DNA from 4 places in the Colwellia sp. BRX8-5 genome. Region 1 is predicted to be linked to each of the others. Evidence: predicted binding sites of a transcription regulator. Region 1 holds the regulator's gene; each other region holds the start of a gene.
What was found. The regulator FNR, encoded in region 1, switches genes on or off when oxygen is low (the NO sensors DNR and NnrR bind a similar motif). The targets are predictions, from matches to a motif close to TTGATCTAGATCAA.
Positions count from the first base shown of each region.

Region 2: H4J62_RS13805 (GbsR/MarR family transcriptional regulator) is a predicted target of FNR. The motif match lies at 1,547-1,560, and genes of this name have one in related genera.
Region 3: hemN (oxygen-independent coproporphyrinogen III oxidase) is a predicted target of FNR. The motif match lies at 1,961-1,974, and genes of this name have one in related genera.
Region 4: napF (ferredoxin-type protein NapF) is a predicted target of FNR. The motif match lies at 1,335-1,348, and genes of this name have one in related genera.

Region 1 is NZ_JACGVR010000005.1:185,074-188,290, reverse strand. It holds gene H4J62_RS05685 (heavy metal translocating P-type ATPase) at 1-529, shown strand, start outside; gene ccoS (cbb3-type cytochrome oxidase assembly protein CcoS) at 559-771, shown strand; gene H4J62_RS05675 (sulfite exporter TauE/SafE family protein) at 777-1,454, shown strand; gene fnr (fumarate/nitrate reduction transcriptional regulator Fnr) at 1,493-2,212, shown strand; gene uspE (universal stress protein UspE) at 2,362-3,217, shown strand, end outside.
Region 2 is NZ_JACGVR010000021.1:49,226-52,442, reverse strand. It holds gene H4J62_RS13810 (cytochrome ubiquinol oxidase subunit I) at 1-840, opposite strand, end outside; gene H4J62_RS13805 (GbsR/MarR family transcriptional regulator) at 953-1,498, opposite strand; gene H4J62_RS13800 (M17 family metallopeptidase) at 1,769-3,136, opposite strand.
Region 3 is NZ_JACGVR010000001.1:265,527-268,743, reverse strand. It holds gene H4J62_RS01130 (DUF1285 domain-containing protein) at 1-428, shown strand, start outside; gene hemN (oxygen-independent coproporphyrinogen III oxidase) at 478-1,848, opposite strand; gene H4J62_RS01120 (DUF2489 domain-containing protein) at 2,033-2,524, opposite strand; gene yihI (Der GTPase-activating protein YihI) at 2,534-3,115, opposite strand.
Region 4 is NZ_JACGVR010000025.1:26,491-29,707, reverse strand. It holds gene prfC (peptide chain release factor 3) at 1-1,003, opposite strand, end outside; gene napF (ferredoxin-type protein NapF) at 1,425-1,964, shown strand; gene H4J62_RS14770 (TIGR02808 family protein) at 1,961-2,101, shown strand; gene H4J62_RS14765 (chaperone NapD) at 2,104-2,409, shown strand; gene napA (nitrate reductase catalytic subunit NapA) at 2,406-3,217, shown strand, end outside.

The DNA.
Region 1 (3,217 bases):
AAGTGATGAAATTCGCAATGATGCCCAAACGCTGTTAGATGACTTAAAGAAAAGTAATATTTATACCATCATGCTATCGGGTGATAACCCTGCTGGCTGTGAAAAAGTTCAGGCATTGCTACATTTAGACGAGATACATAGTACTTTGACTGCGGCTAATAAGATGGCGATAATAAAAAATCAGCCTAAAAACTCAACCGTTGCTATGGTCGGCGATGGTGTCAATGATACGCCAGTATTCGGCGCAGCCCATGTCTCGATTGCTATGGGGAGTGGCACCGATATAGCTAAAAGTGGTGCCGATGTTATCTTACTCAATAATCGTTTAAAGTCGATAACAACATTAAGACAGGTCGCCAATAAAACTCGTCGCATTATTTGGCAAAATTATTTTTGGGCATTCGGTTATAATGCTATCGTATTGCCCCTTGCCGTCTCAGGCTACATTACTCCCTATATGGCGGTTATAGGTATGTCTGCAAGTTCGATATTGGTTATCACTAACTCGTTACGTTTATTAAAAAAGTAAACGCAAACTTATAATAGAGCATAAAGACCATGAGCATTATTTATATTTTGATCCCCATAGCGATAATCCTAACCTCTATCGCCATTTATTTATTTTTTTGGGCAGTAAAAACTGAACAATTTGATGATTTAGAGAAACAAGGTATGAGTATCTTGTTTGATGAAGATGAAAACACTACCACCAAAAAGTCCACTGAAACCCATAGCGAAAATACAGCTAAAAATGATACGGGTAGTAAATAACAGCCATGTTGAGTATAGATTATTTATCGGCATTCATCATCGGCTTGTTAGGTTCGGGACATTGTATCGGTATGTGCGGTGGTATAACAACGATGTTAACATCTGCTATATCACCGCAACAAAAAGGCAGCGATAAATTTAAGCTGGTCGGTGCATATAATGTTGGCCGAATTTTTTCTTATAGCTTAATTGGGGCAATCGTTGGATTTAGTAGTTCTATTGCAATAAAGAATATTGGCGTTCCATTAGGTTTTTTACGGTTATTTGCAGCGGTATTTTTAATTTTATTAGGCTTGTATTTAGGCCAATGGTTAATGTGGCTATCAAAAGTTGAAAAAATGGGTAAGTTCCTTTGGCGCTATCTATCCCCGTTAAGTAAAAGGTTTATTCCCATTAATAATGCTAAACAAGCGCTAGCATTAGGAGCAGTCTGGGGATGGTTACCTTGTGGTTTAGTCTACTCAACATTAACTTGGTCCTTAGCCAGTGGAAGTGCTCTCAGTGGCGCCCTAATTATGACCAGTTTTGGTTTAGGTACTTTACCAGCCTTGTTAAGTCTTTCACTTGGCTCTTTTGGTATAAAGTCGTTGGTAACAAACACGAAATTCAAGAAAATAATGGCGCTAATGATAATTTCATACGGAATATACAGTTTAATGTTTGCATATAAGCAATTGTTTTAATATGATCGATAAATTAGGGATAACTCATTTAGGTTAATATGTATAAAAAGCCATGTTCTACATCTCAACATATTCATTGTCAAAACTGTAGTATCAGCGAGCTGTGTTTACCTTTCTCTTTAAATGATAAAGAACTCGATACACTAGACAGCATTATTGACCGTAAACGCCCTATTCATAAAGGCGAACAAATTTTCCAAGATGGCGACAAAATGCAAGCTTTATACGCTATTCGCTCTGGAACATTCAAAACATTTACGGTTAATGAACAAGGTGAAGAACAAATTACCGGTTTTCATTTAGCGGGTGATTTATTAGGTTTTGATGCTATTGCTGAGTCAGAGCATCCTAGTTTTGCAAAAGCCTTAGAAACATCTATGGTCTGTGAGATACCTTACAATACTTTAGATTCATTATCGAATACGATGCCTAAGTTGAAAAAACAAATTCTTCGCATGATGAGTTCCGAAATCCGCTCAGATCAAGAAATGTTAACGCTACTTAACCGCAAAAATGCTGAACAACGCTTAGCAACTTTTATTTCAACCTTAGCCAGTCGCTATCATGCACGGGGTATGTCACTAACAGATTTTCGCCTAACGATGACGCGAAGTGACATAGGTAATTATATTGGTTTAACGGTTGAAACCATCAGTAGATTATTAAATCGTTTTCAAAAAAATGAATTAATCACAGTTGATGGAAAACTCATCACAATACTTAATATGGATAAACTTAACGAGTGTGCTTCACTGTAGTTTATCGCTTTTTTAAATAATTATAGATAAATGCTTAACATTAAAGATGTTAAGCATTTTTTTTATTGAAATATTATGATTTAAAGCAAATAATATCTATTAATTATGGTCTATTATTAATATTATTTAATAACTAGGGAGTAAATATTATGGATAAGTATAAAAAAATATTAGCCGTTATTGATCCAACCACTGAAAATCAAAAAGCGTTGAAACGTGCGATTGAATTAGCACGACATAGTGGCGGACAGATCACTGCATTTTTAACCATTTATGATTTATCTTATGAAATGACCACCATGCTTTCTGGCGACGAGCGAGAAGCAATGCGTCAATCGGTTATTAATGATCGTAAACTATGGTTAGACGAAAAGATTTCAGAAACTGATCACCAAGACATAACCATAGATACCTGTATTATTTGGCATAATCGCCCATTTGAAAAGATCATAAAAAAAGTACTGGCTGAAAACTTCGATATTGTCATCAAAGGCACCCATCAACATGACAAGCTAAAGTCGGTTATTTTTACGCCAACAGATTGGCATATATTAAGGAAATGTCCCTGCCCAGTATTACTGGTTAAAGACCATAGCTGGCCAAGCAATGGTAATTTACTTACCGCACTCAATATCGGTAGCGATGATGATGAGCACAAAGCGCTTAATAATAAGTTAACCCAAGAATCAATAGTGTTTTCTTCACTGATTAAAGCCAATGTTCATTTGGTGAATTCTTATCCAGGTACGCCAGTAAATATTGCCATTGAAATTCCAGAGTTTAACGCCTCTGAATATAACGACACTATGTTTAATCATCACAAAAGTGCGATGAAAGACCATGCTAATAGCTTTAATATTCCGCTTAAAAATACCCATGTTAAAGAAGGTTTACCTGAAGATGTTATTCAAAGTATTTCTAAGCACGTTGATGCTGAATTAGTTGTGTTAGGTACTATTGGTCGAACGGGGATTTCAGCGGCACTTATTGGTAATACTGCAGAGC
Region 2 (3,217 bases), on a different contig from region 1:
ATGATTGGTTTTTTGCTCTTCATCAGGAAGTGCAAATAACAACAGCGGTGCTCCTTTTTCGGTATGCCAAATACCTTCCATGGCAGCAATTTTTTGTGGTTGATGTTCTAAGGTATTTAACCCATGCATATCACCTAACAATATCTGTACTGGTGCCAGCACCGCAGCGACTGTTAACGCTATTTTTAGCGTTAATTGTGGCGCTTTTTTGTTATCACCCTTGAGTAGGCGATAGGCACTTATACCCGCAACTAAAAATGCTGCCGTTAAACCAGAGGCAACCAGCATATGAGACAATTTGTAAGGGAATGATGGGTTGAAAATAATAGCAAACCAGTCAACGGGGAATGCGACACCATCGCGCATCTCATGACCTTGAGGCGTTTGCATCCAAGAGTTAAGTGCTAGGATCCAAAATGACGATAAACTGGTACCAAAAGCGACAATTAACGTTGATAATGTATGTACTCGAGCCGAAACTCGATTCATACCAAATAACATAATGCCTAAAAAACCAGCCTCTAGAAAGAAAGCAGTGAGTACTTCATAACCCAATAATGGTCCCGCTATATTACCGACTGTTTCCATAAATTTTGGCCAGTTAGTGCCAAATTGAAACGACATAGTAATACCGGTAACCACACCTATTGCGAAGGTAAGGGCAAAAATTTTGACCCAAAAACGGTAGGCCCGCATCCAGATAGGATCATTGGTTTGGTCAAAGCGTAATTTGAAATAAAACAAAAACCAGCTCAGTGCGATGGTTATTGTTGGAAACAGGATATGAAAGCTAATATTAGCGGCAAACTGGATGCGTGAAAGCATTAAGGTTTCTAACATGATTTACTCCATAAACCCTAGAAAACACGAGTATCATCAACGGGTTTAACGTTTAAAGTGACAATTTTTTATAACATTAATGTGCTAGCTTTAAAAAAGTCAAAGTGACAATTTAGTTTTTATTTAAAAGTTTATCTTTTATATCAATAACTTTACTGACACCGGCACCAAGTTTCATTAATGTATTAAGTTTTTCTGGGCTCATGCTTTGTAGTTCTGCCGCCCAATGGGTAATCGTTTCAAGTAGGTCATGCATCTCATGCATTTTTTGCTGTGCATATTGTTCTTGAGGGTTAGCGGGTTCATCTAAAAGATTATCGCGTAATAGTGACAGGGTAGGGTCAACCTCACGTTTGCGACGTTCTTCAAAGACACGTATTGCCATTTCCCAAATAGACCCAGCCGGTGAGTAATATTCTTTGCGATCTTTGGGTTTATGTTGTACTTGAACTAAGCGCCAAGACTGTAATTCTTTAATACCCATACTGACATTACCGCGAGAAATGTTGAGGGCTTCTGATATTTGTAGCGCAGTGAGTGAATCATTGTGAATAATTAATAAACCATACATTTGACCTACGGTGCGGTTAAAGCCCCAGCGACTGCCCATTTCACCACAGTGCATAACGAACGATTCGATTTTAGCTGTCATAATCATAATTAAGTCTTCTGAACTTTCAGTAATTTCTGAAAGTTTAAACCTTTGTTGATTTAGATCAAGTGTTATTTTGAATATTATGGCTTTTTTTTGATTATTGAGTGAGGTACTCAGCTCGTGATAAAGCAAGGTGTTGTTAAGTGAGGTACCGACAGAAAAATGGGGAAAGTATCAATAAAAACTAGCTTTGGTAGCGACAGACATTTATGAATAAATGCGGCGCAAAAGCACCGCAGTTATTAACTTTTATGGCGATGTGGTTTTAATTGCTTATTTATACTTAGCTTGTAAGTAATCAAATACGGCGCGAATACCAAAAGCTTCACCGCCAAGGGGGCGCCCTGGTAAAGCTCTGATATTAAATGCCATCACGTCAAAGTGAACCCAATCAGTCTCTTTTTTAACAAACTCTTGTAGATATAATGCCGCGGTAATTGCACCACCAAAGGGTATTGCGGCGCAATTGGTCATATCAGCAATAGAGCTTTTCAGTAAATCACCGTATGGGCTATAAAGGGGCATACGCCAGACCGGATCGCTAATTTTGCTGCCCGCTTGGGTAATACCTGCAGCAACTTCATCGCTTGTTGAGAAAAATCCTGGTAATTCTGTGCCTAAAGCAACACGCATTGCGCCAGTTAGGGTTGCAAAATCAATAATTAAATCAGGCTGTTCGGTGTCAGCTTCTGTTAGAGCATCACACAATACTAAGCGACCTTCTGCATCAGTGTTGTGAATTTCAACGGTAATACCTGCGCGTGTAGTAATAACATCACCAGGTCTTATGGCATTGCTCGACACGGCATTTTCTACCGCAGGAATGAGTACTCGTAGATTAATTGGTAGGTTATGCGACATAATTAGTTGAGCTAATCCGAGGACATGTGCAGATCCGCCCATATCTTTTTTCATATTACGCATACCAGCAGCGGGTTTTAAGTCGAGACCTCCACTGTCAAAGCAAACGCCTTTACCCACTAACGTTACTTTTGGGTGATGGCTATTACCCCAAGTTAAGTCAATTAAACGAGGTGCATGCGCACTCGCGCGACCAACGGCATGTATGGTTGGGTAATTTTGTTCGACCAGCTCATCACCAATAATTTGCTGAACTTGGCCGTGATACCTATTAGCCAAGTTTTGCGCACAGTCACCAAGATCTATTGGCATCATATCAGCTGCTGGCGTATTGACTAAGTCACGTACTAAAGTCGTTGCCTCGGCATATTTAATGGCACTGTCGACTATGGTCTGATTATTAACGGCTAAGCAGGGAAGCGGGTCATTATTTTTGTTTTTTGTTACATAACGATCGAATTTATAGGCGCCCATTAGCCATGAAAAACAGATGGCTTGTTGCTGTTCATCTTTCGCATGTAACAAATACTGACCAGGAGGAAGTTGCTTAATTAATTCGCCACAGGCAAAGAAGTGATTGGCATCTTCAACAACAAATACTGCTAGCGACAACTCCCCTTGAGTATTAGGTAATAACGCTAAACCTTCAGCTTTATAATTAGTATTGGCTAACCATGCTTGGTTTTGCTGAGTTTGCTCGCTTAACCAGTCGTTATAGTTATTTTTGTTGATGATAAAAAGTGATGTACCTTTATCGTCGGCACGTAGTAACTGATTCATGAATTTCCTTAGGACGAATTGATTGGTTTTTATGTCTTGCTAGATTGTAACCTAAGCAAGATTAAGTTGAAGTGCTATCGG
Region 3 (3,217 bases), on a different contig from region 1:
ACTGGTTTTATGGCGGCACAATATTTAAACGGTTATCGTTAGTTAAACTTTTTGCTTCGGTTTTATTAAGAGAAGTCGCTGGTGATCGCGACGAGTACTTTTTAGTGACACCCGCTGAAAAAGTTAAGATTATCGTTGAAGACGCCCCTTTTGTATTAACGCAATGGGCTTGGCAAGATGATAACAAATCAATAATGACGGTTAGTACCAATGTAGATGACGAGTTCGTGCTTGATGAAACTCATCCGTTAACGATGAATGCTAACGGCGAATTATATGTATTAGTGCGTCGTAATTTATTGGCAAAAGTTCACCGTAATGTTTATTACCAATGGGCCGATTTAGCACAAGAAGAGGTTACAGAAAAAGGCGTTGAATTAATTTTTTCAAGTGCTGACCACAAGTTTAGTTTAGGAAAAATTGATTAAATTTCTCACCTTTATAGTTATTTATTATTTATAAAGGTGAGAGTTCCGCTTAAATTACCCGCGAGAAGCGCTGTTGGTTAACGTGTTGTTTCATATAAGCATCAAAACTCATGCAAATATTACGAATCAACAAACGCGCTTTCTGATCTACTTTAATAAAATCAGCCGTATTTTCAACCAAACCATCACTGATAAAAGTTTTCAGTAGCGGTAAATCTTCAGCAAAATATTCTGCAAAATCGATATCGTACTTTTTACTGATCTGATGTTTATCAATATATAAATTACACATTAATTCACGAATAACTTCGCCACGGATCACGTCATCTGTTGATAAGCTAACCCCTTTCACTTGTGCATTTTTTCTAGTATCTATCGCTTTATAATAGGCTTGCAATTCTTTAATATTTTGACTGAAAGAAGTACCGATATTACTAATAGAAGAAACACCTAATCCTAACAAGTCACAACCACCCTTTGTAGTATATCCTTGGAAATTACGGTGTAGGGAACCCTCTTTTTGTGCAATAGAAAGTTCGTCATTAGGTTTAGCAAAGTGATCCATACCAATGAAATCGTAGCCAAATCCACAAAGCTTTTCGATGGCAAGTTTCATTAAGGCAAATTTTTCTTGCACGCTGGGTAACCATTCGTCACGTAATTTACGTTGGGCAGCAAATCGGTTTGGAATATGTGCATAGCTAAACAATGAAATACGGTCGACATCCATCTCATGAGCTTTGTTAAGCGTTTTTGTAAAGGTTTCTATAGTTTGGTGAGGCAAACCATAGATCAAGTCGATATTAATTGATTTGAAGCCCACTGCCTTTGCATGGGCAATAAAGTCGCTAATAAATTCGGTTGATTGCACACGATTAATTGTTTCTTGTACTTTTTTGTCAATGTCTTGTACGCCAATACTTAGACGATTAAAACCTAAATCAAAGAGGTGTTCGGCAAGGTTCATTTCAATTTCACGCGGATCAATTTCTATACTCATTTCTACATGTTCAGCAAAAGTGAATTTTTCTTTTAATAAAGAGACTAATTTTGTGATTTGGATATGGGTTAAAAAGCTGGGTGTGCCGCCACCCCAATGGAGTTGTTTAACGGTGTAGTCAGTAAAAAATTCAGCTCGTGAACTAATTTCTTCCGCTAAAAACTCTAAGTAGGTATCGGCCTTGTCACGGTGACGGGTAATTACTTTATTACAGCCACAGTAGTAGCAAAGGCTATGGCAAAAGGGAATATGTACATACAAGGACAATTCACGGTTGGGTGAATCTTTCACTGCTTGGATGAAATCTTGTTCAGAAAATTCATCATGAAATTCTAATGCCGTTGGATAAGAGGTATATCTAGGTCCACTGGTATTATATTTAGACAGTAATTTAGGGTCAAAAAATTGATTTGCTTGCATGGTTGGTTACCGAGTTAGCCATTACTTATATACGCGTTATCAATCAAAATATAGATTGAATGGTAACGGGTATATGCTAAGCAACAGTTTAACAATGCAAACATTAACAATATTGATCGAGCGCAACAAAGCGTTATTAACTTAGTAAAAAGTTAACTTGGTAAAAAATTAACTTGGTAAAAAATTAACTTGCTAGCGCACTCATACGTTCTTGGGCATATTGATGCAAAGAGATAACGTCAATATTTATCTGTGCGGATAAATCGCTCTCTGCTTTCATACGTTCAAAATCAAGTTTCATACGCTCATTTTTGGCAAGTTTCTTTCTTGCATCAAGAATAGGCATATGTTTAATTTTATCATAAAGTTCAAAGACTGCAGGAAACTCTGCTGACAAACCACTGCTCAACTTTAAAGAATCGAGCAATACACTCAATCGCCAACAACCCTCAGCGATATCACATTGCTCTTCTTTCATTGCGTGGGCAATAATCACAACACTACTAAGGATTTTACTATCGTGCTTTGCTAAGGCAATTTTTTTATCTTGCTCTGCCTGTTTTATTTTAGCTGTTTGCGCTTTTAGCTGGCTTAATAATTTCACCGCATAAAAAGCAAGCGCAGCAATAATAATTACTCCGCCAACTAGTATATAAATCCAAGGAGTTGAAAACATGATAAAGCCTTATTCGAATTTTGACAGGTCGCTGTTGTCAAATTTATCCCAAAGATCATCACCTGATTTTGCTTTGCTAGCCGTTTCAGGTGATTCGTCATCTTCATCTTCTATGCCGAGTATCTCACGTAGCTGTTGATGACGTTCCATTTTTTCATTGAAATAATCAACATCTTCGTTACTTAGCGAAATATCTTCATCTTGCTGGGCAAGGATACTTTGCAAGCGGCTATCTTCTTCAATAGCGAAGAGTTCTTGTTGTAATGAGGTATCAGCTTCAACAACACGAATAGCAGCAATTGGAGAGTTATCTGCTTTTACTTTGTTTTTGGCTTTAAAAGGTTGCACCGCCGCTGTTACCGGTCCGCCAAGATCTATTGGTTTTTTACTACCAATGCGCGGATCTTTCTTTTCTGTAGGTAAGTGAGATTCTTTACCTGCATCAAAAGCTTCTTTTTGTCGGTTGCCGGCTTGCTTTCCTGTTTTCTTCTTTGGTTTTCTATCAACAGGAACTAGGGCTTTTTTCTTATCATCTTTTACTGCGCCGATAGGACCATTGCCTTGTTTTCTAGATTTTTTGGTACGAGACATAAAATAATTTCGTTTTTAAATTCAATGGTTCTATTTTACGTTATATTGTAGGAAACAGCGATAGTGTTTTTCATGATTAATTTTCAGACATAAAAAAACGAT
Region 4 (3,217 bases), on a different contig from region 1:
TAATACGTACTTGACGCATTTTCATGCCTTTTTCGTATTTACCTGAGCAAATACGCATAAAAGCAATACGGTCACGGTGTTTTGGATCCATGTTCGCTTGAATTTTAAAAACAAAGCCAGTGAATTTTTCTTCTTGAGCTGTTACTTCTCTAACATCAGTTAAACGAGGTAAAGGTTTTGGTGCCCATTTAGTTAAACCATTAAGCATATGGTCAACACCAAAATTACCTAAAGCCGTACCAAAGAATACTGGCGTTAGTTCACCTTTTAAAAACTCTTCCAAATTAAATTCATGTGATGCACCCGCAACCAGTTCTAATTCTTCACGTAAATCGTCAGCATAAGTTCCAATGACCTTATCTAACTCTGGGTTATCAAGCCCTTTGATAATTCTTTCTTCTTGGATCATATGGCCAAGTCCTGACTTATATAAAAATATTTCGTCAGTTAAAATGTTATAGACACCTTTAAATTCTTTACCCATACCAATCGGCCAAGTAATAGGGGCACATTTTATTTTCAGCACATCTTCCACTTCATCCATAACTTCCATTGGGTCACGAACATCACGATCCATTTTATTCATAAAAGTAATGATGGGCGTATCACGTAAACGCGTTACTTCCATTAACTTAACTGTTCGTGCCTCAACACCTTTAGCTACGTCGATAACCATTAAACATGAATCAACCGCGGTGAGTGTTCTGTAGGTATCTTCTGAAAAGTCCTCGTGACCAGGTGTGTCCAGTAAATTAACTAAACAACCGTTATAAGGAAATTGCATTACAGAGGTCGTGATAGAAATACCACGCTCTTTCTCCATTTCCATCCAGTCAGACTTTGCATGCTGGCCTGATTTCTTACCTTTTACCGTGCCGGCTCGTTGTAAAGCCTGACCAAAAAGTAATACTTTTTCAGTGATGGTGGTTTTACCCGCATCAGGATGAGAGATAATTGCGAAAGTACGTCTTAGATTGACTTCATTAGCCTGTAGCGTTGTCATGTTTTAAAAGTTCTCTTTGGTGTACATGCTGATGCACATAAAATGCTTTTTTTAAATACTGAAAGGACATATGAACAATCCTAAATTTTGCGCGCATTGTACCATAAATATAAATAGCCGCATTAGGGGACTGTCTTTAAATGATTATTTTTAGCAAGAATCCTAGACATTAACACTTTTTATTTTGTTATTTGATTAAGTGGCAAGTGATCGTGCAGATAATAATTATTTGATTGGTTATTTTTAAGGTTGAGATTCAATAATAAATTCAATACACCCTGGCTTTTTCTGAATTTAATGAAGACATCAATAGTCATATTATTTGAAAGTCTTGATCAAAATCAATATCTCACTTTCGAGTATAAGATAAATTACGCTTGGGTAGAAAGTCTGAAATATGATGTGAAAATAACGAGATAGCATGGTTGATTTAGCTAGAAGAAACTTTTTTAAAGCAAAAAAATTAACAACTGCTTCGGCAATCAGATTGCCTTGGGTGCTCAATGAAGCCACTTTTATTGATGGCTGCACACAATGTGGTGACTGTTTAACGTCTTGTCCTGAAAATATCATTCAAAAAGGTGATGGCGGTTTCCCTGAAGTTAACTTTTTAAAAGGAGAGTGTACTTTTTGTCAAGCGTGCGTTGAAAGTTGTCAGCAGCCACTTTTTGTCGAGCGTGCACTTGCTCCAGAAATTAATGCTTGGGATTTAGATATCTCCATAAAGGGCGATTGCTTAGCGGTTAACGATGTGTTTTGCCAAAGTTGTCAAGATAGCTGTGAGACAGAAGCTATATCTTTTAAATATATAAATTCATCAGTACCACAACCCCAGATAAAACTTAGTGACTGCACAAATTGTGGGGCCTGTGTTGCTATTTGCCCGCAATCATCTATTGAATTAACACCAAAAAATTCTGTGGGTGAGCAACCCACACATACTAATAGGAGAGTTATATGAGCGCTCTTGAACAAATGATTTGGAATATCTTAGGATATTCATCGATGCCTGTTATTTTTTTAGCTGGTTTTGCCGGTACCGCTTTAGTCGCTATCGCACTTTTAAAAATGTTAGGTATTAAGCCTGCTGGGGAATAATCGTGATCAATCTACTAGAAGAAAAACCTATTAATATTGCTGGTGTGCTTTTTGTTGCTCAGCCAAGTAATACCGCAAAAGTGGCCGAAGAACTGGGCGGATTTCCTGGCGCTGAAGTGCATGAGATTGCTGATAACGGCTCTATGGTGGTTACCATAGAAGAAAATGATTTAAACAGAGGTGAAAAAGGCAAAGGCCTTATTAACACCATTACAGATATGAGTAATTTACCGGGTGTGATCTCTTCATCATTGATTTTTCATCATAATGATTATGGGCTACCACAACATCAGGGGATAAAGGTATGACATTAACAAGACGTGATTTTATAAAAGCGAACGCCATTGCAGCAACAGCTGTCGCCGCAGGTATCGCCGTGCCATCTTCAGCTTCAAACTTGCTGACTAAATCGTCGGATACTACCATTAAATGGGATAAAGCCCCTTGTCGTTTTTGTGGCACAGGTTGTAGTGTGCTTGTTGGAACACAAGAAGGAAAAGTGGTGGCGACTCAAGGTGACCCTCAAGCAGAAGTTAACAAAGGTCTTAACTGTATTAAAGGTTACTTTTTATCCAAAATCATGTACGGGAAAGACCGATTAACTCAACCGTTATTACGGATGAAAGATGGTGTTTATGCCAAAGAAGGTGAGTTTACACCGGTAAGCTGGGATACCGCCTTTGATGTTATGGCTGAAAAATTTAAAGCCGCTTTAAAGAAAAAAGGCCCGACCTCTGTTGGTATGTTTGGTTCGGGTCAGTGGACTGTTTGGGAAGGTTATGCTGCTTCAAAACTAATGAAAGCGGGCTTTTTAACCAACAACCTTGATCCTAATGCTCGTCATTGTATGGCGTCAGCTGTGGGTGGTTTTATGCGTACCTTTGGTATCGACGAACCTATGGGTTGTTATGATGATTTAGAGCACGCCGATGCATTTGTACTTTGGGGTTCTAATATGGCGGAAATGCATCCTATTTTATGGTCGCGTTTAGCTGACCGTCGTTTAAGTCATCCTCATGTAAAAGTAAACGTATTATCAACGTATAAGCATCGAAGTTTTGAACTTGCTGATAACGGTATGATTTTTACACCACAAACAGATTTAGCGATATTAAA